4 regions of the Micromonospora sp. NPDC048887 genome follow, and region 1 is predicted to be linked to each of the others. Evidence: riboswitches for the same ligand, from Rfam matches in the RefSeq annotation. Region 1 holds a riboswitch; each other region holds the start of a gene.
What was found. A riboswitch is a leader RNA that binds a small molecule or an ion and turns the genes downstream of it on or off. The one in region 1 is predicted to bind cyclic di-AMP.
Positions count from the first base shown of each region.

Region 1 (5,473 bases):
CCGGCACCGGCACCTGGAACGGGCCCAGCCCGCTCACGCTCAACACCACCCAGTCGGGCTCCACGTACACCATGAAGGACCCGACCGTCACGAACCTGAGCTGCCAGGACGCGGCGAACAACACCACGTTCAGCGGCTCCGACGACGTGTGGGGCAACGGCACCGGCACCAACAAGGAGACCGGCTGCGTGGACGCGTTGTTCTCCGCGCAGACCGAGCACAAGATGCTCGCCCAGTGGCTGGGCCGCAACGGCGCCAACGGCAACGGCGGTTACTGGCCGATCCGGGTGGGCCTCAACGACCAGAACGCCTACTACGACGGCAGCCAGGTGCAGATCGGCAAGAACACCGCCGGCCAGTGGATCGGCTCGCTGGACGTGGTGGCGCACGAGATCGGCCACGGCATCGACGACAACACCCCGGGCGGCATCTCCGGCGGCGGCACGCAGGAGTTCGTGGCGGACACGTTCGGCGCGGCCACCGAGTGGTTCGCCAACGAGCCGTCCAGCTACGACGCGCCGGACTTCCTGGTCGGCGAGAAGATCAACCTGGTCGGCTCCGGCCCGATCCGCAACATGTACAACCCGTCGGCGCTCGGCGACCCGAACTGCTACTCCAGCAGCATCCCGTCGACCGAGGTGCACGCCGCGGCCGGGCCGGGCAACCACTGGTTCTACCTGCTGGCGAACGGCAGCAGCCCGACGAACGGGCAGCCGTCCAGCTCGACCTGCAACGGCAGCAGTGTGACCGGCCTGGGCATCCAGAAGGCCATCAAGATCATGTACAACGGCATGCTCCTGAAGACCTCGTCCTCGTCGTACCTGAAGTACCGCACCTGGACGCTGCAGGCGGCGAAGAACCTCTACCCGGGCAGCTGCACGGAGTTCAACACGGTCAAGGCGGCCTGGGACGCGGTGAGCGTGCCCGCCCAGTCCGGTGACCCGACCTGCTCCGGCGGCAGCCCGACGCCCACCCCGAGCACCACGACCACCCCGCCGTCGGGCGGCTGCTCCGGCAACAAGCTCGCCAACCCGGGCTTCGAGTCGGGCAACGTGAGCTGGAGCGCCTCGTCCGGCGTCATCACCACCGACAGCGGCCAGGCCGCGCACGGCGGCTCGTACAAGGCGTGGCTGGACGGGTACGGCTCGTCGCACACCGACACGCTCAGTCAGTCGGTGACGATCCCGGCCGGATGCCGCGCGACGTTGAGCTTCTGGCTGCACATCGACAGCGCGGAGTCGACCACCAGCACCGCGTACGACAAGCTCACCGTCAAGGCGGGCAGCACCACGCTGGCCACCTACTCCAACCTGAACAAGGCCACCGGCTACGTGCAGCGGTCCTTCGACATCTCGTCGCTGGCCGGCACCACGGCGACCATCTCGTTCAGCGGCGTGGAGGACAGCTCGTTGCAGACGTCCTTCGTCGTCGACGACACCGCGGTCACCCTGAGCTGACCGTGGCGTAGCGCGGCCGGTCGTCGTCCTCCCGACGGCCGGCCGCCTCGTCATGCCCGGCCGGGCCCCTCACGGCGCCTGGCCGGACGGCATCGCGGCTTGCCGGACGGCGTCGCGTCGAGCCGGGCGCTTCGCCGCGTCGTCCGGGTGGGCACCCGGTTCGTCAGGCCGGGCGGGCGCCCTGGGACGCGGTGCCGCGGTCGCGGTGGATCCGCGCAGCCGCCTCGTGCATCGCGCGGCCGAACAGCTCGGCCTGGTCGCCCATGCTGCCCAGCCGGGCGGCGAGCGCGTCGGCGTCGGCCCGCGCGGATGCGCTGACCTGGGCGTCCAGTTCGGACAGCGCGGCATTGGCGGCGGCGACGAGGTGCCCGCAGAGGACGTCCAGCGGCTCGCCGGCCAGCTCCGGGTCGATCGTCACGGAATCCAGCCGGCCACCCTGGACGGCGACGGCGCGGACCCGGCCGCCGGCGGCCGTGCCCTCGGCGCGCAGCAGGTCGGCCGCCTCGCCGTCGGCGTGCGCCGAGGCCCGGGAGCGCATCGCGGTGAGCGCCTGCTGCGTACGGGTCAGCAGCTCGTCGATGCTCGCCGCCGCCGAGAACGGGTCGTTGGTCATATCAGCGCTTTCTTCACGTCTTGGCCGAGGACCGTGACCCTAGCAACCGCCCCCGACGAATCGCGCCTACCGGCCCTCGCGGGCCGCGTCCCGGTGCCGCGAGCAGGCCGGACACCGGCAACGCGGCGTGTCGCGGACCGGCGGGACGCGTGTCGCGCGGGCGCGGACGCCCGGCCGGGGTGAACCGGCCGGGCGTCCGCGAGACCGGTCAGCGCAGACGCAGCCGCTGACCGGGGAAGATCAGCCCCGGGTCGTCGCCCACCACCGCGCGGTTGCGCTCGTGCAGGGCACGCCAGCCGCCGTCCACGCGCTGCGCCACGGCGATCTCCGACAGCGTGTCCCCCGGCCGGACCAGGTACGTCCCCGTGCCGGTCCTGGGCTGTGGCGCGACGAGGGTGGTGGCCCGCTCCGGCGCGGCCCTCTTCGTGGCCGGTCGCCGCGGCGCGGCCTTCTTCGCGCCTGACCGCTTCTCGGCCGCAGCCGGCCCGGAACTCTTCTTCGCCGAGCCGCCCTTCTTGCCGCAGACCGGCCAGGCGCCGATGCCCTGCCCGCGCAGCACCGTCTCCGCGACGGCGATCTGCTCGGACCGGCTGGCCAGGTCGGCGCGGGCGGCGTACTTCTGGCCGCCGTAGCCGTTCCAGGTGGCACGGGAGAACTGGAGCCCGCCGTAGTAGCCGTTGCCGGTGTTGATCTTCCAGTTGCCGCCCGACTCGCAGCGTGCGACGGCGTCCCAGTTGACGCCCGCGCTGGCCGGAGCGGCCGAGCCGAACAGGGTCGCGGCGCCGAGGGCGGCGCCGGCCATCACCGCTCCGAGAGCGGTACGGCGGCTTCGGGCTGAGTATTCGGTTGCCATGTGGATTCCTCCACGCCGACGAGGTGAGCTGTCGGGTTCGGGCCGAGGAGCCCGGCCGCCGGTGGCGGCTTCACCCCGAGGTGACGATGCACCGTGGAACGTGTGGTTCCCCCGCTCCCGCACGAGGTTCGGTGACCGCGGCCGGCGGCGGGATTTGGCGTTTCCGGCCCGCGGTGTCCGCTACTGCGAACGAAACCGACGCTAGGAGCGCTTTGCGCCGATCGTCCACTTCTTGTGATGCCCTTCACCCGGCCGGGCGACCGGGCGCTACCGTGGCAGGGCTGGGCAAGATCACGGGAGGCGGGACGGATGACCGATCACGGACACGAGCTGACCTTCGGCGGCTTCCTCACCCCCGCCGCCGCGCAGCCGGACCAGGTGGTGGCGCTGGCCCGGCTCTGCGAGCAGGTCGGACTGGACCTGGTCACCTTCCAGGACCACCCGTACCAGCCGGGTTTCCTGGACACCTGGACGCTGATGTCCTACGTGGCCGCCGCCACCGAACGCGTCCGCCTGGCCGGAAACGTCCTCAACCTGCCGTTGCGCCAGCCGGTGGTGCTGGCGCGCAGCGTCGCCAGCCTGGACCTGCTCACCGGCGGCCGGGTCGAGCTGGGGCTCGGGGCGGGCGCCTTCTGGGACGCGATCGAGGCAACGGGCGGGCGGCGCCTGTCCCCCGGCGCGGCCGTCGACGCCCTCGACGAGGCGATCCGGGTGATCCGCGAGGTCTGGGACACCGACCACCGCGGCATGATCCGTCTCGACGGCGAGCACTACCGGGTGGTCGGCGCCAAGCGCGGCCCGGCGCCCGCCCACCCGGTGGGCATCTGGGTCGGCGCGTACAAGCCGCGCATGCTGCGCCTGGTGGGCCGCGCCGCGGACGGCTGGCTGCCGTCGCTGTCGTACCTGCCGAAGGGTCCCGACGAGTTGCCCGCCCTGAACGCGCTGGTGGACGAGGGCGCCCGGGCCGCCGGACGCGACCCGGCCGCGATCCGCCGCATGCTCAACGTGACAGGCACGTTCGCCCGCTCGTCGGCCGGTTTCCTGGCCGGGCCGCCGGAACAGTGGGTCGAGGAACTGGCCGGGCTCACGCTGGAGCACGGCATCACCACGTTCATCCTCGGCAGCGACGAGCCGCGCGCGATCCAGATCTTCGGCCAGGAGGTCGCGCCCGCCGTGCGCGAGCTGGTCGCCGCCGAGCGCACCCCGCCCGAGCCCCGCGCGGCCACCGGGCAACAGGCCGCCGGCGCGCCCAGCACGCTCGGGGTCACGCCCACCCCGGACCCGGGGGTACGCCTGAGCGCGCGCCGCCCCTGGGACGAGTCCACTCGCCCGAGCGCCCCGCCGCCGCCGGCCGGGCACGTCTACCCGCCCCGGGGACAGGCCGCTGGGCAGCACCTGGTGGACGTGCACGACCACCTGCGCCAGGAGCTGGCCCAGGTGCGCGACCTGCTGGAACAGGTCAAGCGGGGCACTGTCTCGCCGGGCCGGGCGCGGGCCGCGCTGAACGAGATGACCATGCGGCAGAACAACTGGACGCTCGGGGCGTACTGCGCGGCGTACTGCACCATGGTCACCCAGCACCACGGGCTTGAGGACGCCTCGATCTTCCCGCACCTGCGCCGCTCCGAGACCGGGCTGGCCGCCGTGCTGGACCGCCTCGAGGAGGAACACGTGGTGATCCACGGCGTGGTGGAGAGCGTCGACCGCGCGCTCGTGGAGCTGGTCCGCCGGCCCGGCGACTTCACCCAGCTCCAGGAGGCGGTGGACCTGCTCACCGACACGCTGCTGTCGCACCTGTCGTACGAGGAGCACCAGATCGTCGAGCCGCTGGCCCGGCACGGGTTCTTCCCCGGCCAGTTGTGAGGCGGGGCCCCTTCTTGTCGCCCGCGCGACGAGAAGGGGCCCCGCCTCACCGCTACAGGCCGCGGGCCAGGCGGTCGGCCAGGATCCGGGTGAACCGGGCCGGGTCGGCCAGCTCGCCGCCCTCGGCCAGCAGCGCCATGCCGTACAGCAGCTCGGCGGTCTCGGTCAGCGCGGCCGGGTCGCCGCCCTCCCCGTGCGCCTTGCGCAGCCCGGTGACCAGCGGGTGGGCCGGGTTCAGCTCCAGGATCCGCTTGACCTGGGGCACCTCCTGGCCCATGGCCCGGTACATCTTCTCCAGCGTCGGCGTCATGTCGTGCGCGTCGCCCACGACGCAGGCCGGTGAGGTGGTCAGCCGGGTGGACAGGCGCACCTCCTTGACGCTGTCGGCGAGCGCGCCGCCGAGGAAGGTGAGCAGGTCGGCGTACTCCTGCCGTTCCGCCTCGGCCTTCTCCTTCTCCTCCTCGGTCTCCAGGTCCACCTGGCCCTTGGCGACCGAGCGCAGCGTCTTGCCGTCGTACGCGCCGACCCGCTCGACCCACACCTCGTCCACCGGGTCGGTGAGGATCAGCACCTCGTAGCCCTTGGCGCGGAACGCCTCCAGGTGCGGCGAGTTCTCGATGGTGGTCCGGTTCTCGCCGGTGGCGTAGTAGATCTCGGTCTGGCCGTCGCGCATCCGCTCCACGTACG
Region 1 is NZ_JBEZGA010000014.1:87,983-93,455, reverse strand. Features, by position in the region: gene AB0C17_RS21480 (M4 family metallopeptidase) at 1-1,457, shown strand, start outside; gene AB0C17_RS21475 (YbaB/EbfC family nucleoid-associated protein) at 1,621-2,070, opposite strand; gene AB0C17_RS21470 (transglycosylase family protein) at 2,279-2,923, opposite strand; cyclic di-AMP (ydaO/yuaA leader) riboswitch at 2,922-3,067, opposite strand; gene AB0C17_RS21465 (LLM class flavin-dependent oxidoreductase) at 3,233-4,786, shown strand; gene htpG (molecular chaperone HtpG) at 4,839-5,473, opposite strand, start outside.

Region 2 (5,473 bases), on a different contig from region 1:
TCCCCGGCCGGCTCGGCGGCGAAGAGGGCCAGCAGGGCGCCGACCTGCTGGTCGGCCTCGGCCGGGTGCCGGAAGCGGCCCTTCGGGTTGATCGTGTACTCGTTGCGCCGTCCCACCCGCGTACGCCGCAGGTAACCCCCGGCCTCCAGGTCGGCGACGATGGCCTGGGCCGCCCGCTCGGTCACGCCCACCTCGTCGGCGACGTCACGCAGCCGGGCGGTGGGGTTGCGTGCGATAGCCAGCAGCACGTGGCCGTGGTTGGTGAGGAAGGTCCAGTTACGGCGGCTCCCGTCCTCAACTGGTGTGGTCGCCATGGTGGTCATGCTATGGCCACCGCCGCCACCTGCCGAATCGGCGCGGTCCGGAGGCGGGCGGCGACGGGAAAGTATGAAATGCGTATCACGAATCTTGACGGCTCCCGAGGGGCGTGTGAACGTTGGTCGCGAGGCCGTCCGGCCTGGTAGTTCCCTGGTAGACGAGGTGAGCGACATGACGCCGAGGACCCCGGAGCAGGCACTTGCCGAACTGCGTGCCGGTAATCACCGGTTCGTCACCGGCGTCCCCCAGCATCCGAATCAGGACGCCGGCCACCGGGCGGCTGTCGCCGACGGCCAGCACCCGTTCGCGGTGATCGTCGGCTGCTCCGACTCGCGGCTCGCCGCCGAGATCATCTTCGATCGCGGCCTCGGTGACCTCTTCGTGGTGCGTACCGCCGGGCACACCGCCGGGCCGGAGGTGCTCGGCAGCGTCGAGTACGCCGTCACCGTGCTGGGCACTCCGCTCGTGGTGGTGCTCGGGCACGACTCGTGCGGCGCGGTCCAGGCCGCCCGCGAGGGGGTCCGGACCGGCGCCGCCCCGGCCGGGCACCTGGGCGCGGTGGTGGACGCGGTCTCGCCCAGCCTGCTGCGCGCCGCCCGCCAGGGCGTCGAGGACCTCGACGGCATCATCGACGTGCACATCGCGCAGACCGTGGAGACGCTGCTGGCCCGGTCCACCGTGCTGGCCGAGCGGGTGGCGGCGGGGCGGTGCACGGTGGTCGGCATGTCGTACCGTCTCGCCGGCGGCGAGGTGCGGACCGTGGCGCAGGCCCCGGCCCCGCTGCCCGCCCCGGCGGCGCCCGCAGACCCGGCGCTGGCGAGCTGATCCACGGGAAGACGAAAGGGGCCGCCCGAGGGCGGCCCCTTCTTCGTGGTGTCCGGCGTCAGAGCAGCGACATGTGGACGTGGTCGGTGTGGTTCGACGGCCCGCTGTAGGAGCGCCAGCCGGTGGCCGGGAACCAGATCTGCCGGTTCCAGATGACGTAGTAGATGCCCAGCCGGTCGGCGTTGCGGATGAGGAAGGCGGCCACCTCGTTGCCGTACCTGCGGGTGTCATTGTTGTGCCAGGGTGCGAAGCCGCTGTTCTGCAGCGACCAGTCGCACGCCTTGCCCTTGGGGTGCTCCCACGGCCCGCCGGACCGGTAGCAGCCCACGAAGCGCTTGAAGCCCGCGCGCCGGACCTCCTTGTAGGCGTGCAGCGTGCGCGGCGTGACGCAGCCCGAGGTGGTCGGGTCGTCCTCGCTGCACGACTCGGCCTTCCACCCGCCGTCGGCGGTGCGGCCGGGGGCGATCTTGGCGACCGGTGAGGTGGCGGAGACCAGTCCGCCGGTGAAGCCGAGACCGCCGACCAGCTTCAGCGCGCGCTCGGCCTGCACCTTCTCGCGCTCCATCGCGTTCTTCTGCTTCTCCTGCTCGCGGACCTCGGCGTCCATCGCGATCTTGGCCTGCTCGGCGCGGGTCTTGACCGCGTTGATGGCGGCCAGGCGCTGCGCGTTGAGGAGGTTCAGCTCGTCCAGGGCGTTGACCCGGCGGACGAACGAGTCGGGGGAGTTGCTCTCCAGCAGCATCGCCATCGCGCCCATCCGGCCGGTCCGGTAGGACTGGGCGGCGAGCTGGTTGACCTGCGGGCTGAGCGCGTCGAGTTCGGCCTGTGCCGTCTTCACCTCGGCCGCCAGCCGCCGCTGGCGGTCCTGCGACTTGGCGAGCTTCGCCTTGGCCTGGAGGAAGTTCCGGTTGGCGGAGTCGATCGCCTCGGTGATGAGCGGCGGTTCGCCGTCCTCCTCGTGGCCCGAGGGGTTGCCGGGTGCCGCCGCGGCGGGGGCCGCGGTCGCCGGCGTCGGCCCGGCCAGCACGGCCAGTGAGGCCAGCACGGCCACCACGGGTGTCAGCCAGCGGCGCAGGGGTGCCGTCACAGTGTTCCCTTCCGTCGGCCGCCGACCGGGTTAGCTGACGGGTTCGGGACGGAAGTGGCCCCTACCGCTGTCGCGGATTCACCCCATGTACCTGGTTCCCCGGCTCGCCCGTGGGCGATTGGGCGGCGGCACCGCTGGCGCCGGTGCGCGCCTTCGGCGGTGACCGGCAGCGAGGTTACCCGACAGCACTCGTGAGGATCTACGTCCGGAAGCCGACCAATAGCGAGATTTCGCCGTGGCGCACCGTGACCAGCGTCGCGTTTGAAATCGATGGTCACGCTGCGGAGTCTCACCATGCGGCCTCCGTACTCCTTCCGCCGCCGAGCGCCTCCAGCGCGTCGTCCCGTCCGGCCGGCGGCCGGGGCGCGGGCGGCGCCGGCTCCGCGCCGCGCGGGCGCCGTCCGGCGGTGGTCACGATCGCGGCCAGGCCGGTGGTCAGCGGTACGGCGGCGATCAGGCCGAGCGTGGCCACCGCGCTGCGGACGATCTCCTGGGCGAGGAACTCGCTGGTGAGGATCTCGCTGACCGGGCGGGAGTCGGCGACCAGCAGGAGCAGCAGCGGCAGCGAGGCGCCCGCGTACGCCAGCACGATGGTGTTGACGGTGGACGCGATGTGGGCCCGGCCGACCCGGGTCGCCGCGCGGTAGAGCTGCCGCCGGGACAGCCCGGGGTTGGCGTGCGCCAGTTCGGTGACGGTGGCCGCCTGGGTGACTGTGACGTCGTCCAGCACGCCCAGCGAGCCGATGATGATGCCGGCCAGCAGCAGGCCGTGCAGGTCCACGTCGGCCTGGAACATGGACAGCGTGGTGGCGTCCTCGCTGCCGAAGCCGGTCAGGTGGGTGGCGGACGTGGCGAGCAGGCCGAGCACGCCGGTGATCACCAGGCTGCCCAGCGTGCCGAGCACCGCCACCGACGTCTGCGCGGTGATCCCGTGGGTCAGGTAGAGCACCACGAACATGATCAACGCGGCGCCGACGATGGCCACCAGCAGCGGCGGCTGGCCGGCGCCGATGCCTGGCAGCACGAAGCCGAGCAGGATGGCGAAGCTGGCCGCCAGGCCGGCGAGCGCGGCCAGCCCGCGCCAGCGGCCGAACGCCACGATCGCGGCGGCGAACAGCACCATCAGCCAGATCAGCGGTGTGCCGCGCTGGTGCTCGGCGATGTTGTAGGACTTCACCGCCGGGTCGGCCGGATCGGTCAGCTCGACCAGGACCACCTCGTCGCCGACCGCGACCCGGGGCGCGCCGGGCCCGGCCGGGATCGGCGTCTCGACCTGGCGGCCCGCGTCCGGGCCCTGCTCGGCGGTCACCGTCACGGTGCCGCAGGGGCCGCCCCCGCCGTCCGGGGCCTCCGGGGTCGGCGGGCAGGGCTCGGTGACCACCCGGGTCACCGTGCCGTGGTAGCGGGGGACGTCCGCGCCGCCGACCGGCTCCCGGTCCTGCCGGGGCCAGAGGACCAGCGCCGCGATCACGGTGAGTGCGAACAGCGGCACCACCACTGCGACGAGCAGCCGGCGTACGCCCGGCGGCGCGGCGGGTGCGGGGCGGGTGTGGTCGGCACCCACGGCGTCTCTCCCAACGGTCGGGGCGACGCCTGGTCCGCCGGACCGGTCTGGTCACCCGGGCGGCGCGGACGTGTCGACCACGTCCGGGTCGTCGCCCGGCCATGGTAGGCAGCCTGACCTCACCGGGACCGGTGACGCTCGCCTCGCGTGATCAGGCCAGACCGGCCCGGCGTCGCCGGTACTCGTCCTCGTCGATCTCGCCGCGCGCGTACCGCTCGTCCAGGATGCGCCGGGCCGTCGTCGGGCCCAGGTACTGGGGGCCGGTCCACCGCACGGCCGCCCAGACGAGCCCCGCCAGCACCGCGAGCACCAGCAGGGACCAGATCCACATCCAGCCCATCATCGGGCTCTGCCACATCATCGGGCCGCCCTCCGTCCGTCGCCGCGGGTCCGCCGGGGTCGGCCTGCCCGCCACTTCGACGGTACGACCGGCCCGACGCGTCGGCGCGGGTCGATGTGCCCGGTTCCGGGGGCCGGAGGTCCCCGCTCAGCCGCGCTTCATCAGGCGGCCGACGGCGGCCATCATCTCGGTCGCCATCTCGTCGGCCCGGCCCTCGGCGGCGCCCTCGTGCATGCAGTGCCGGGCGTGGCCGTCGAGCAGGCCGAGGCCGACCTTGTCCAGCGCCGCCTGGATGGCCGAGATCTGGGTGAGCACGTCGATGCAGTAGCGGTCGTCCTCGACCATCTTCTCGATGCCACGGACCTGACCCTCGATGCGGCGGAGCCGGGCGAGGAGTTGGTCCTTGCTGGCGGTGTAGCCCCGGGTCGGGCTGGACGGCGCGGTCATGGAACCGAGGATAGCGTACCCCTCGGGGGTATGCTAACGTCTCGAACGTACCCCTGGGGGGTATAAGATCGGAGGGCGAGATGGAGAGCACCTACCAGGTGAGCGGCATGACCTGCGGGCACTGCGTCAACTCGGTGAGCACCGAGCTGAGCGCGCTTCCGGGCGTCACCGACGTCCAGGTCGACCTGGCCGGCGGCCGGGTCACCGTCACCAGTCAGGACCCGCTGGACGTGGACGCGGTCCGCGCGGCGGTCGACGAGGCCGGCTACGACCTCGTCGGTGCGTGACGGGTCCGACGGACCCGCGGAAACCGAGGAGACACCAATGAACACGGCGACGAAGCTCAGTGGCTTCGCCCTCGGCCTCGTGGCGGTGTTCGGCGCGGCGTACGGGATCGGCAACCTGGCCGATCCCGTCACCCCGGCCGCCGAGACCCGCCACGACGACAGCGACAGCGACCACGGGGCCGGCGACGCCGGTCACGGCGACGAGAGCCAGGCGGGCGGCGCTTCCGCGCACCTGCCCGGCGGCCTGCTCGTCTCCGAACGCGGCTACACCTTCCAGCCCGCCGCCGCCCCGGCGGGGCAGTTCGCCTTCCGGATCACCGGCCCGGACGGCGCACCCGTCACCCGCTACGAGGTGGCCCACGACAAGCGCATGCACCTGATCGTCGCCCGGCGGGACCTCTCCGGCTTCCGGCACGTCCACCCGGAGATGGACGGCGACGGCACCTGGCGCGTCGCCTCGCCGTTGGACGGCCCCGGCGTCTGGCGGGCGTTCGCCGACTTCACCCCGGGCGGCGGGGAGCCGCTCACCCTCGGCCTGGACGTCACCGTCCCCGGCGAGCTGGCCGCCCGGCCGCTGCCGGCACCGGCGACCAGCACGACTGTCG
Region 2 is NZ_JBEZGA010000011.1:144,802-150,274, reverse strand. Features, by position in the region: gene AB0C17_RS18705 (helix-turn-helix domain-containing protein) at 1-323, opposite strand, end outside; gene AB0C17_RS18700 (carbonic anhydrase) at 490-1,143, shown strand; gene AB0C17_RS18695 (hypothetical protein) at 1,202-2,230, opposite strand; cyclic di-AMP (ydaO/yuaA leader) riboswitch at 2,234-2,365, opposite strand; gene AB0C17_RS18690 (YibE/F family protein) at 2,520-3,794, opposite strand; gene AB0C17_RS18685 (SHOCT domain-containing protein) at 3,946-4,125, opposite strand; gene AB0C17_RS18680 (metal-sensitive transcriptional regulator) at 4,282-4,581, opposite strand; gene AB0C17_RS18675 (heavy-metal-associated domain-containing protein) at 4,662-4,868, shown strand; gene AB0C17_RS18670 (hypothetical protein) at 4,906-5,473, shown strand, end outside.
Region 2: it holds a riboswitch for cyclic di-AMP, as region 1 does, so the genes downstream of both, AB0C17_RS18695 (hypothetical protein) here and AB0C17_RS21470 (transglycosylase family protein) in region 1, are expected to answer to the same signal.

Region 3 (5,473 bases), on a different contig from region 1:
CCGATCCGGACGGCGAGGTCGTTGGCGACCGCGCGGACCCGGGTGACCCGGTGCGCGGCCCGCTCGGCGGCCCACTTCTTGGCGTAGCTGTCCACCCGGCCGGTGAGCGTCACCACGCCCTCGGTGACAGTCACCCCGATCTCGTCCGGGCCGACCCGGGGTTCCCAGGTCAGCTCGTCGAGCACGGCGGACTGGATGTCCCGGTCGGTACGCGTGATCGTGTCGGTGGCCATCCGGCTCTCCCTCCCGTCGGTCGCGGCACGGGCACGTGGTCCCGCACCCGCGATCCTGCGCGCGTTCCGGGTGAGCGGCCCTCGCCCGATCCGGGTGAGGCAGCACGGTGGCCGCCCCCGGGAGTCCCGGGGGCGGCCACCGTGTCTGGCGCGTCTGGGGTCAGCCGTCCAGGCCGGCCGGGGAGTTCGGCCGGTCCACGTCCACGAACTCGATGTCGTCGGCGGCGCGGTCCCGGCTGCCGGCGGCGCGTGCCGCGGTGCCGGCGGCCCAGCCGATCGCCGCGCCGGCGAGCGCCGCCGCGATCAGCAGCGTCCAGGGCAGCGCGGGACGGCGGCCGGCGAGCGCGTCGAACGCGAGACCGGCCCGGCGGCGTGCCTCCTCGGCGGCGGAGCCGACCAGGTCGGTGGCGTCGTCGGCCAGGCCGGAGGAGCTGCGGCGGGCGGTCCGGGTGGCGTCGCGCATGCTGTCACCGGCGGAACCGACGGCGGAGAGCAGGTGCTGCCACGCCTGGTCGGCGACCCGCTCGGCCTTGCCCCGGCGGTCCAGCAGGTTGGTTCCGAACATCGTTCTACCTCCTCGGGTGCCGAAGGCCGGCGGCCACTTCGGACTCCGGTGTCCATCCGGCGGTCACTGTCCCGGGCAGTGCCCCACCGGACCCGGCGGCAAACCACGCCCGGGTCATGGCGGGTGCGGCCGGTGAACGGGACGAAGCACCCGAACGCGCCGGGACGGGTGCGGACGGGACGTGCGTGCGCCAGCTACCCTGGTCCGCGGGATCGGCGGGCCCGCCCGGTCGCACGGTTGGCCGTGGCCCGCCACAGGGGGAAACTGGAACCCGGTGGTCCGGATTGGGTACGCCCAGGTGTGCCCAGTTCGCGAATTGCTCATCCCGGGGGGTGGCGACCGGGGCGTGGGAGGAATACTCTCGGTCGCGGCCCGCGTACTGATGAGGCGCCCGTCATGGGCGAGTGGAGGTGCTCGCGTGAGCCTGTCGATCGTGAAGTCGGTGCGGCCGGGTGGTGTCGTCGAGATCGCGCCCCGTGGGGAGATCGACGTCGACACCGCGTACGAGGTGCGGGAAGCGATCGCCGAGGTGCTCGCGAAGGCCCGCCCCGCGCGGATCGAGCTGAACATGCGGCTTGTCACGTTCATCGACTCGGTCGGCATCAGCGCCATGGTCGCCGGTTTCCAGACCTGCGAGGTCAGCGGCGTCAAGCTCGTGGTCACCGAGCCGAGCCGGTTCGTGCACCGGCAGCTCTGGGTGACCGGCCTGCTCGGCCTCTTCGGCGCGCCCGAGCCGTGGTTCGCCGACGACACCCCCGAGGTGCTGCCCGGCGCCTGAGCGCCGTTCGCACCCCCTGCGGCCAGGGGACCTTCTACCCGTTGCCAGTCCGGCGTCGGTACGGGACGATCGTGCGCGACGCACGACGGCGAGGGGGCCCGCTTGCAGAGCAGCGACAGCTTCAGCTACACCGTGCAGGCCCGGTGCAGCCGGGCCGAAGCGGTGGCCCTGCTAGGCGACCTGAGTCGCCAGGGTGAGCTGCATCCGCTGATCGTCCGGGTCCGGAAGCTGCCGGCCCGGCCCGGCGCGCTGGCCAGCTACGCGATCACCGACCGGCTGCAACTCGGCCCGCTGCACTTCCCGGTGACCTACCAGGCGGACGTGCTGATCGCGAGCGAGGACGAGGTGGTCACCGTCGCCCGGCAGCAGCCCGCGACGACCGTACGCAACCACACCCGGCTGCGCGACGAGGACGACGGCACGGTACGCGTCGAGGTGGAGATCACGCTCACCGCGCCGGCACCGCTGTTCGGGTACGCGTTCCGCCAGGCCCGGGCGGCTCACCTGGGCCTGGCGGCGCGTCTCGGAGCGACCCTGGAGGGCCGGCCGGCCTGATCCGGCCGGCCCCTTCCGGGCGCTCAGTACACCGACAGGTGCACGTGGTTGGTGTGGTCGCTGGACGGGTCGCCGTTGCCCCCGCTGTACGACTTCCACCCGCTGCTGGGCAGCCAGATCTGCTTGAACCAGATCACGTAGAGCACGGCGAGCGGGTCGGCGTTGCGCACGAAGTACGCGGCCAGGTTGTTGCCGTACGTCCGGTCGCCGCCGGAGGCCACGCCGCCGAAGCCGTTCTTCTGCGCGGCGAAGTCGCAGGCCCGCCCCTTCGGGTGCTCGCCCGAGCCGCTGGGCCGGTGGCACGAGACGTACCTGGTGAAGCCGGCCGCCTTCGCCTGTTGCAGCGCGTGCAGCGTGCGCGGGGTGATGCAGCCGTTGGCCGGGGTCGGGTCGTTGACGCTGCACGACTCCGGGGGCCAGGAGCCGTCCGAGTTGCGCGGCGCCGGCTTCGCGTTCTTGGTGGAGGTGCCCTGGACGCTGCCGCCGCTGCTGCTGCGCGTGGCGCGGTCGTTCGCCACCTCCAGGGCGCGCTCGGCCTGCTCCTTGCGCTTGGCCATCACCGTCACCTGCTTGCGCTGCTCGCGGATCTCGCCGTCGAGCTGGGCGCGGGTGCGGGTGGCCTGGTCCCGGGTGGCGATCAGGTCGCGCAGCGTACGGTCCTCGTGCGCGGCGACCTGCTCCAGCGCGGCGGCCCGGTCCATGAAGCCCTCCGGGCTGCTGCTGCCCAGCAGCGCCCCGGCGGTGCCCAGGCGGCCGTTGCGGTACGCCACGGCGGCGATCTCGCCGACCTTGGCGTCGCGTACGGCCAGCTCGGCGCCGACCGTCTTGAGCTGTTCGTTCAGTTGCTTCTGGCGGCTCACCGACCGGTTCAGCGCGGCCTTGGCCTCCAGCCAGCCCTTGCTGGCGGCGTCGAGCTGGGCACGCAGTTCGGGCGTGCCGCCCTCGTCGTCGCCGCCGGGCGCGGCGGCGAGCAGGCCGGTCGCCGGCCCCGCCGAGGCGGGGGAGACCGGAACAGTCGCGACGCCGAGGGCCAGCGTCGCGACGAGCAGGGCCGCCAACCGGGCGGCTGTCCGTCGTACAGGTGCCACGTGGGGCATTCACACGTCCTTCCGTCAACGCCGACCGGGTTAGCTGACGGGTTCGGGACGGAAGATCCCTACCGCTGACGCGGATGCACCCCACGTACGTGGTTCCCCGGCTCGTCCCTGCGGACGATTAGGCGACGGCCGCCCCACCGGGGCCGGTGGCGTCCGCGGGTGCGGCCGCGACCGACACTACCGGCGCTGCCCGGGCGTGGCTCGGTGGAGCAACGCCACCAGGTGGGGCAAAACCGGCATAAGACTACAACAGCCACAGTGATTTAAGTCTGCCCTAATCACCACTCGGTCTTCCCGCACACGCCGGCCGACGCTCCGGGTTCGACCTGCAACGTGGCGTGATCGATGGAGAAGTCCTCGTGCAGGGCGGCCCGCGCGGCGGCCAGCACCTGCCCCGGGTCCACGCCCGGGTCGGTGGTCAGGTGCGCCGAGGCCACCTCCATGCCCGAGGTGAGCGTCCACACGTGCAGGTCGTGCACCTCGGCCACGCCGGGTACGGCGGCCAGCCGGTCGTGCACGGCGGTCACCTGGAGGTGCTCCGGCGCGGCCTGCACCAGGATGCGCAGCGCGGCCCGGCCGAGCCGCCAGGTGCGCGGCAGGATGAACAGGCCGATCCCGACGGCTACCAGCGGATCGGCCCACCACCAGTCGGTCGCGGCGATGACCAGCGCGGCGGCGATCACGCCGAGCGAGCCGAGCAGATCGCCGAGCACCTCCAGGTACGCCCCGCGCAGGTTGATGCTCTCCTTCGCCCCGGCGCGCAGCAGCGCGAACGCGACGATGTTGGCGAGCAGGCCGAGCACCGCCACCACGAGCATCGGGCCGGCCAGCACCTCCGGCGGCTCGCCGAACCGGCGTACCGCCTCGACCAGGACGTAGAGCGCGACGGCGCCGAGCAGCACGGCGTTGGCCAGGGCGGCGAGCACCTCCAGCCGGTAGAGCCCGAACGTGCGCTGCGGGTCGGTGCCGGCGCGGCGGGCGGCGGTGATCGCGGCCAGTGCCATGCCGATGCCGAGGACGTCGGTGAACATGTGCCCGGCGTCGGAGAGCAGCGCGAGCGAGCCGGTGGTGAAGGCGGCCACCGCCTCGACCACCATCAGGACGGCGAGCAGCGCGAAGGCGGCCCAGAGGCGGCCCCGGTGGCGGTGTGCCGCGTTGGCCACCGCGCCGCTGTGGTCATGACCTGCGCCCACGCCAACACCCTTCCTGCCCCGTACCGGCCAGGCCCAATGTATGTTCACATCGCTATGTATGCAACTGAACTGTGGGTGACGTCAGGGGCGCGGACGGGTGTCCCTCAGAGCGGGTCGAGCGTGGTGAGGCGCTGGGTCGCCCGGGACAGCGCCACGTAGAGCGTGCGTACCCCCGAACCGGGGTCGGCCCGGATCTCACTCGGCGCCACCAGCACCACGCCGTCGTACTCCATGCCCTTCGCCTGGAGGCTGGTGACCACCTGGAGCCGGCTCGCGCCGAGCGCGCCCAGCCAGCCGGCCACCTCGTCCCGGCGCGGCACCGGCGTGATCACACCAACGGTGCCCTCCACCTGCGCGAGCAGCGCCTCGGCCGCCTCGACGGTGGCCGCCGGCAGGTCGGCGGCGGGCACCGTGCGCTCGACCGGCGGCACGCCGGTGGACCGCACCGCGTCGGGCAGCGGCAGGTCCGGGTAGAGCCGGCGGATCTCCGCCGCCGCCACCGCGAAGATCTCCGCCGAGTTGCGGTAGTTGGTGGTCAGCTCGTAGCGGTGCCGCTTGCGCCGGCCCAGCGCCTGGTCCCGGGCGCGGTCCAGCTCCTGCGGGTCGCCGGTCCAGGCGGTCTGCGCCGGATCGCCGACCACCGTCCAGGACGCCAGCCGCCCGCGCCGCCCGACCATCCGCCACTGCATCGGCGAGACGTCCTGCGACTCGTCCACCACCACGTGCGCGTAGTCGCGGTAGTCGTCCGGACGCTCCCGCGCCGCCGCGCGGGCGGCGCGCTGCCGGTCGGCGTACGTGCTCAGCTCGCGCACGCCACCGGCGAGCTGGTACGGGTCGCGCTTGGGCCGGGCCCGCTGCACCGGCTTGCCGAGCAGCGCGTCCAGCTCGTCGAGCAGCGCGATGTCCGCCACGGTCAGCCCGTCGGTCCCGAGTGTGCGGTACGCCTGCCCGAGCAGCCGGATCTCGGCCGAGGAGAGGATCCCCCCGGCGTAGCGGCGCAGCCGGTCCGGGCGGGCCAGCCAGTCCAGCACGTGCCGCGGGTGCAGCCGCGG
Region 3 is NZ_JBEZGA010000002.1:179,600-185,072, forward strand. Features, by position in the region: gene AB0C17_RS04010 (BON domain-containing protein) at 1-233, opposite strand, end outside; gene AB0C17_RS04015 (hypothetical protein) at 394-798, opposite strand; gene AB0C17_RS04020 (STAS domain-containing protein) at 1,217-1,576, shown strand; gene AB0C17_RS04025 (SRPBCC family protein) at 1,679-2,131, shown strand; gene AB0C17_RS04030 (hypothetical protein) at 2,155-3,228, opposite strand; cyclic di-AMP (ydaO/yuaA leader) riboswitch at 3,233-3,363, opposite strand; gene AB0C17_RS04035 (cation diffusion facilitator family transporter) at 3,507-4,421, opposite strand; gene AB0C17_RS04040 (AAA family ATPase) at 4,526-5,473, opposite strand, start outside.
Region 3: it holds a riboswitch for cyclic di-AMP, as region 1 does, so the genes downstream of both, AB0C17_RS04030 (hypothetical protein) here and AB0C17_RS21470 (transglycosylase family protein) in region 1, are expected to answer to the same signal.

Region 4 (5,473 bases), on a different contig from region 1:
TCGGAATATCAGGTCACCATGTGGCTGCCGTACCTGGAACGGATCGGGCGCCCGTTCGTGGTGGTGCTGCGCGAGCCGGAGCTCCTGCCCGCGGTGGCCGCCGCCACCCGCGCCCCGGTGGTCCTCTGCCCCACGCTGAAGGCGCTGGACGAGGCGCTGGTGCCGAGCCTGCGCGTGGCGTTCTACGTCAACCACGGCGCGAAGAACGCCCACCTGATCCGGTTCAACCAGCTCACCCACGTGCAGCTGCACCACGGCGACAGCGACAAGGCCCCCAGCGCCAACCCGGTCTCGGCCATCTTCGACAAGATCTTCGTGGCCGGGCAGGCGGCTGTCGACAGGTACGCCCGCGCCGGCGTGGAGATCCCCGCCGACAAGTTCGTCGTGGTCGGCCGTCCCCAGGTCGAGGCGATCGAGGTACGCCGGGAGCCGGTCACCCCGTCGGCGCACCCCACTGTGCTCTACACCCCGACCTGGACCGGGCACCACGCCGACGCCAACTACTGCTCGCTGCCGGTGGCCGAGACGTTGATCCGCCGGCTGATCGACCGCGAGGTGGCGGTGATCCTGCGCGCCCACCCGTACACCGGCAAGAACCCGGCCTCGGCCCGTCAGCTCGCCCGGCTCACCGAACTGCTCGCCGCCGACCGGGCGAAGACCGGCCGGCCGCACCTGTGGGGTGCCGCAGCGGCCCGCGAGCTGACGCTGACCGAGTGCGTCAACCGCGCCGACGCGCTGGTCTCCGACGTCTCCGGGGTCATCTCCGACTGGCTCTACTCCGGCAAGCCGTACGCGGTCACCGACACCGGCGCCGACGGCGAGCACTTCGTCGAGCGGTTCCCGCTCGCGGCGTCCGGCTACGTGCTGCGGCGGGACATGTCGAACGTGGACGAGGTGCTCACCGACCTGCTCGACGCCGACCCGAAGGCCGCGCAGCGCTGGGCCGCGCGGACGCGCTACCTGGGCGACTTCCCCGCCGACGCCTACGCCGAGGCGTTCCTCGCCGCCGCCCGCCGGGAGCTGGAACCCGGCTGGGCGGTCCCGGCGCCGCGCGCCGTGGTGTAGGCCAGGTCAGAGGTACGGGTCGAGCAGGGCGAGCACCGCCGCCGGGTCCTCGACGTGCGCGTTGTGGCCCAGCCCCGGCAGCGTGGCAACCGGCACGCCCAGTTCCTTGAGCTGCGCGTCGGTCACCATCGGGTCCAGCTCGCCCCGGGCCAGCAGCACCGGCACGTCGGTGGCGGCCAGCAGCGCCGGCAGCCGGGGCTCCCCGACCGCGAACGCGGCCGGGTCCATGGCGAGCCGCCAGCGGCCGTCCTCCCGCCGCAGCCCCGCCTCCACCACGGGATGGTCCGGGGCGAACAGTCCGGCCAGCCCTGATACCCGCAGGTAGCGCCGGGCCGCCTCGTCGCGGGTGGCGAACCAGGTGACCGGCCGGGCGGCCAGCTCCGCCGACTTCGCCAGCTCGGCCGGGGACCAGACCGCCTTGATGCCGAGGCCCACCACCGCGTCGATCGGAAGACCCCGCTGCCGGGCGGCGAGCGCCAGCGCCACCACCCCGCCGAGCGAGTGCCCCAGCAGCACGAGCCGGTCGTCGGGGCCGAGCCGGACCGGGCCGAGCCCGTCGGCCACGCGTTGGGCCAGGGCCTCGAACGAGTAGCCGTGCAGCGGCGGCGACCAGCCGTGACCGGCCAGATCGCTGGCGAGCCAGCGGCCGGGCCAGCGGCGCTCCAGCAGCGGCGCCCAGGGCAGCCACACCTCACCGGTGGCGCCCATGCCGTGCAGGAGAACCAGATGCCGGTCACCCGTCGTATCGCCCATTGGCGCAGTCTGCCACCGCCCGCCCCGCCCCCGCGACACCGAACCCACCCCACCTCGGTCCCGCCCCGCCCTCACCCCCGCCCGTCGATCTTGCAGTTGCGGCCCCGCCGATGCCCGTGTTGCCCCGCTATGGAAGGGCCGAAAGTGCAAGATCAACGAGGGCGGTGGTGGGACGGGGAAGGCCGGCACCCCCCGGGGGGTGCCGGCCTTCGGGTTTGCGGACGGGTCAGGCGGAGTAGCCGCGGCTGGCGATCCAGTGCGCCAGGTCGATCGTGGTGACCCAGTACGACGGCAGCGACGGGTCGGCCGAGTCGGCGATCCGCACCATCCGGCCGTCGTTCTTGTAGCCCACCACCGCGACGTAGTGGCCACCGGGGAACGAGTGCCAGCCGCCGTTGGTGTCGGTGACGGTGCCGGCGACGTTCGCCACGACCGCGCGGCCGTTGCTGATCGCCTCGACCACGTCGGCCTGGAGCCGGTCCATCTGAGCCGGGCTGGCGGAGCCGGCGGGAATCATGCGGGTCCGGTACGGGTTGCCCTTGACCTGCTGGTTGAGCACCCGGGTGGTGTCCTCGGCCGAGTTGGTGCCCATCTCGGTGGTGCCGAGCGGACCGGCGAGCGCGTCCTGGCTGCGCTCGATGCCGGCGGCGCTGAGCGCGTTGCGCACGGCGGCCGGGCCGCAGTAGAAGTAGTTGATCTGCGCCTGGTAGTCGTAGTCGAGCGACCTGCTCGACGGCGGCTTCGGCTTCGCCTTCGCCGTGGTGTCCGGGTCCGCCGCCGCCTTCGCCGACGCCGACGCGCTGGGCGACGCGCTCGGCGCGGCCGAGGCACTGGGCGACGCCTGCGGGACGGCGATCCGGGCCTCGCCGCGGCTGGCGGGCTGCTCGCCGAGGCGGGCGGCGCCGAGTTCGGCGACCGATGCGGTGTTCTCCTGGACCGGCGCGTCGTCACCGGCGGTGGCGACGGTGCCGGCACCGGCGGCCAGCACGAGCGCGGCGGCCGATCCGGCGATGATCTGGTACGGGCGTTCGGTGACGATCCGTCGTAGCTGACGCTTCAGGTGGTGCTTCACGAAATCCTCCACGGGGCGTGAGCGGCGCACGCCGGCCCGGCACGCGGAGGAACTCACGCGTGCTGGCGGGGCCGGATGGCCGGGGGATCGGGAACGCCCGTGACGCCGGGCGCCCAGGGGGGCGGTTGCGGTCGCGCGTCAGGCGAGCGCGGGCACCGCGTTGCCGTGGAGGCGGGGGGACGATCGGGGGGTGGGCACGAGGTCGGTACTCCTTCCGTGACCGCCGACCGGGTTAGCTGACGGATTCGGGCGGGAAGTACGCCCTACCACGGGCCGTGGGCCCGCGGATTCACCCCGATGTTGCTTATGGGTCCCCGGTTCGTGAGACACGATTAGGCGGGTCGGTGCGGCGTCGCCGTCGGCGATCGGTTACCGCATCGACGCGCCGACACTACCGGCCGGTATTGCCCCCTGCCAAACGTCCCGACCTGCGTAAACGTGATCTGCGGTAACGGATTTCGGAACAGCCGGTTACTGACTTCACTCGATGGGACAAGCGGTTTTCACGTCACCCGGCGGCGGAAAGCGGACAGACTGCGAGCAGCCGGCCCGCAGTCGCGTGACTCGATGGCCCGTTCTGCGCCCGGCGCCCGATTCGACGGCCCGGGTCCCCGGGCCCGCAAACATCGCGGGTAACGATTCGGTCGAGACGCCCGTCTCAGCCCACCCGGGCCGGACGCCACCTGGCACGCCGCACCGGCGCGGGCACCGGCAGCGGGTTCGTCGCGGCGCTCCGGTACGCCGGGGCGGGCCACAGCGCCGCGGTGGCCGCGTACGCCTCGGCGGCGAGCGTACGGGCGGCCTCGGCGGCCAGTTCCGCGTCCCGCCAGGACTGCCGCTCCCGCGCGGCGGCGCTCTCCCACCCGGCCCGGCGCCCGTCCCGGACGATGCGGGCCAGCACGATCTCCTGGTCGGCCGGGTGCCGGCGCGGATCCCAGCCGTTGCGGCGGGCCAGCACGTCGGCGAGCTGGCGGGCGCTCAGGTCGCCCCGCCAGTGCGCCGTCATGGCGGCGTGGCGCAGCCAGCGCTCCCGGGTCGCGTACTCCGCGGGGGTTCGGGGTGTGCGCGGGGCGGCCAGCGCGGCGGTGCCGGCCAGGCGTCGGGCGGCGGCGTCCGCCTCGTCGTACGCGGTCCACGCCCGGTCCGCCTCGTCCTGCGCGGCCAGCCACTGCTCCCGGCGGCGCCGGGCGGTCTGGGCGGCCCCGGCGGCGGCCACCGCCACCTCCTCGGCGTACCGGATCAGGTCGTCGCGGCGGGCGGCGTCGGCCGGTTCGGCGGCGGCCTCCGGCGCGGCGTCGCGGTCGGGCCGGGCCACGAGCGCGGCGAGCAGGCCGAGGGCGAGCAGCAGCAGGAAGGACCAGATGGCGGCGGCCTCGGGCACGGAGGTGAGGAAGTGGTACAGAGCGGTCTGCGACATGGTCGGCACCTCACGGGAAGGACCTGGCGGGAGGACCCGCACGACCTCGCCGGGCGCCGTTGGGCCGCCGTGGCGGGTGCGGGGATGACGTGCGGTGGGTGCGGTGAACGGGCGCGGCCCGTGGGTGGATCAGCGGGCGGGCGGTGCCCGCGGGCCGGCCGGCGCGGCGGTCCGGCCGGCCGGGACCGGCTGCGGGTCACCCGGGACCGCCACCCGGGCGGCGGGTGCCGGGCCACCGGCGGGACGGGCGTGCCACTCGGCCACGCGGTCGGCCTCCGGCCGTGCGGCAGCCGAGGCGCCCACGGCCGGGTACGCCGGGACGGCGACCGCCGGAGCCGGAGCGGCGGCGACACCGGACGGCAGCGCGGCGGCGCCGAACGAGCAGGCGACGACCACGGCGAGACTGGCGAACATCCGGGCGGCCCAGCGCGCCACCCACCACACGGGGCAGGTGAGCGCGATCGGAAGCACGGGTACAAATTACCGCCGATCCCCCACCAACGCACCGCCGCACGGCGTGTCGCGGATCAACCGGCCGACGTGTGCGCGTGTCAGTCCGGGCGACGCCGCCCGGCGTACTCGACGCCCTCGGCCGGACCGGTCCCGGACGTCGCGCCGCCGTCGGCGGCCGGGGTGGCGGCGGGCCCGCGCGGAGCCGGCACGGCCGGTGCGCGCGACGCCGCGCGGGCCCGGCGGGACGGGCCGAGCAGGCGCATCATCGGCACCTCCACCCAGCGGTGCAGCGCGGCGGCCAGCGCGAGCGTGACCACCAGGAAACCGAGCACCGCGAGCGGGCCGCGCCAGCCGGGCAGCCCGGTCCCCCAGTGCCCGGTCAGCCGCAGCACGGTGACCATGACCAGCACGTGGACCAGGTAGAAGGCGAACGAGACCTCACCGAGCCAGACCATCGCCCGGGACCGCCACGGGGTGGACCGGCCGCGCACGTCGGCGTCCGCCGCGGCGGCGATGACCAGCAGGTACGCCACGGCGAGCAGGGCGGCCCAGAACTCGGCCGGGATCCACATCGCGGCGACCACCCAGGTGGCGACGAAGATGCCGGTGGCGGCGGCGAGGTTGGGTCCGCGCCAGCGGTGCCGGCGCATCAGCTCGGCGGCGGCCACCCCCATCCAGAACTCCAGCGACCGGGTCACCGGGAAGATCTGGGT
Region 4 is NZ_JBEZGA010000004.1:81,518-86,990, reverse strand. Features, by position in the region: gene AB0C17_RS08140 (CDP-glycerol glycerophosphotransferase family protein) at 1-1,065, shown strand, start outside; gene AB0C17_RS08135 (alpha/beta hydrolase) at 1,072-1,818, opposite strand; gene AB0C17_RS08130 (C39 family peptidase) at 2,045-2,902, opposite strand; cyclic di-AMP (ydaO/yuaA leader) riboswitch at 3,097-3,239, opposite strand; gene AB0C17_RS08125 (hypothetical protein) at 3,549-4,307, opposite strand; gene AB0C17_RS08120 (hypothetical protein) at 4,437-4,778, opposite strand; gene AB0C17_RS08115 (acyltransferase) at 4,859-5,473, opposite strand, start outside.
Region 4: it holds a riboswitch for cyclic di-AMP, as region 1 does, so the genes downstream of both, AB0C17_RS08130 (C39 family peptidase) here and AB0C17_RS21470 (transglycosylase family protein) in region 1, are expected to answer to the same signal.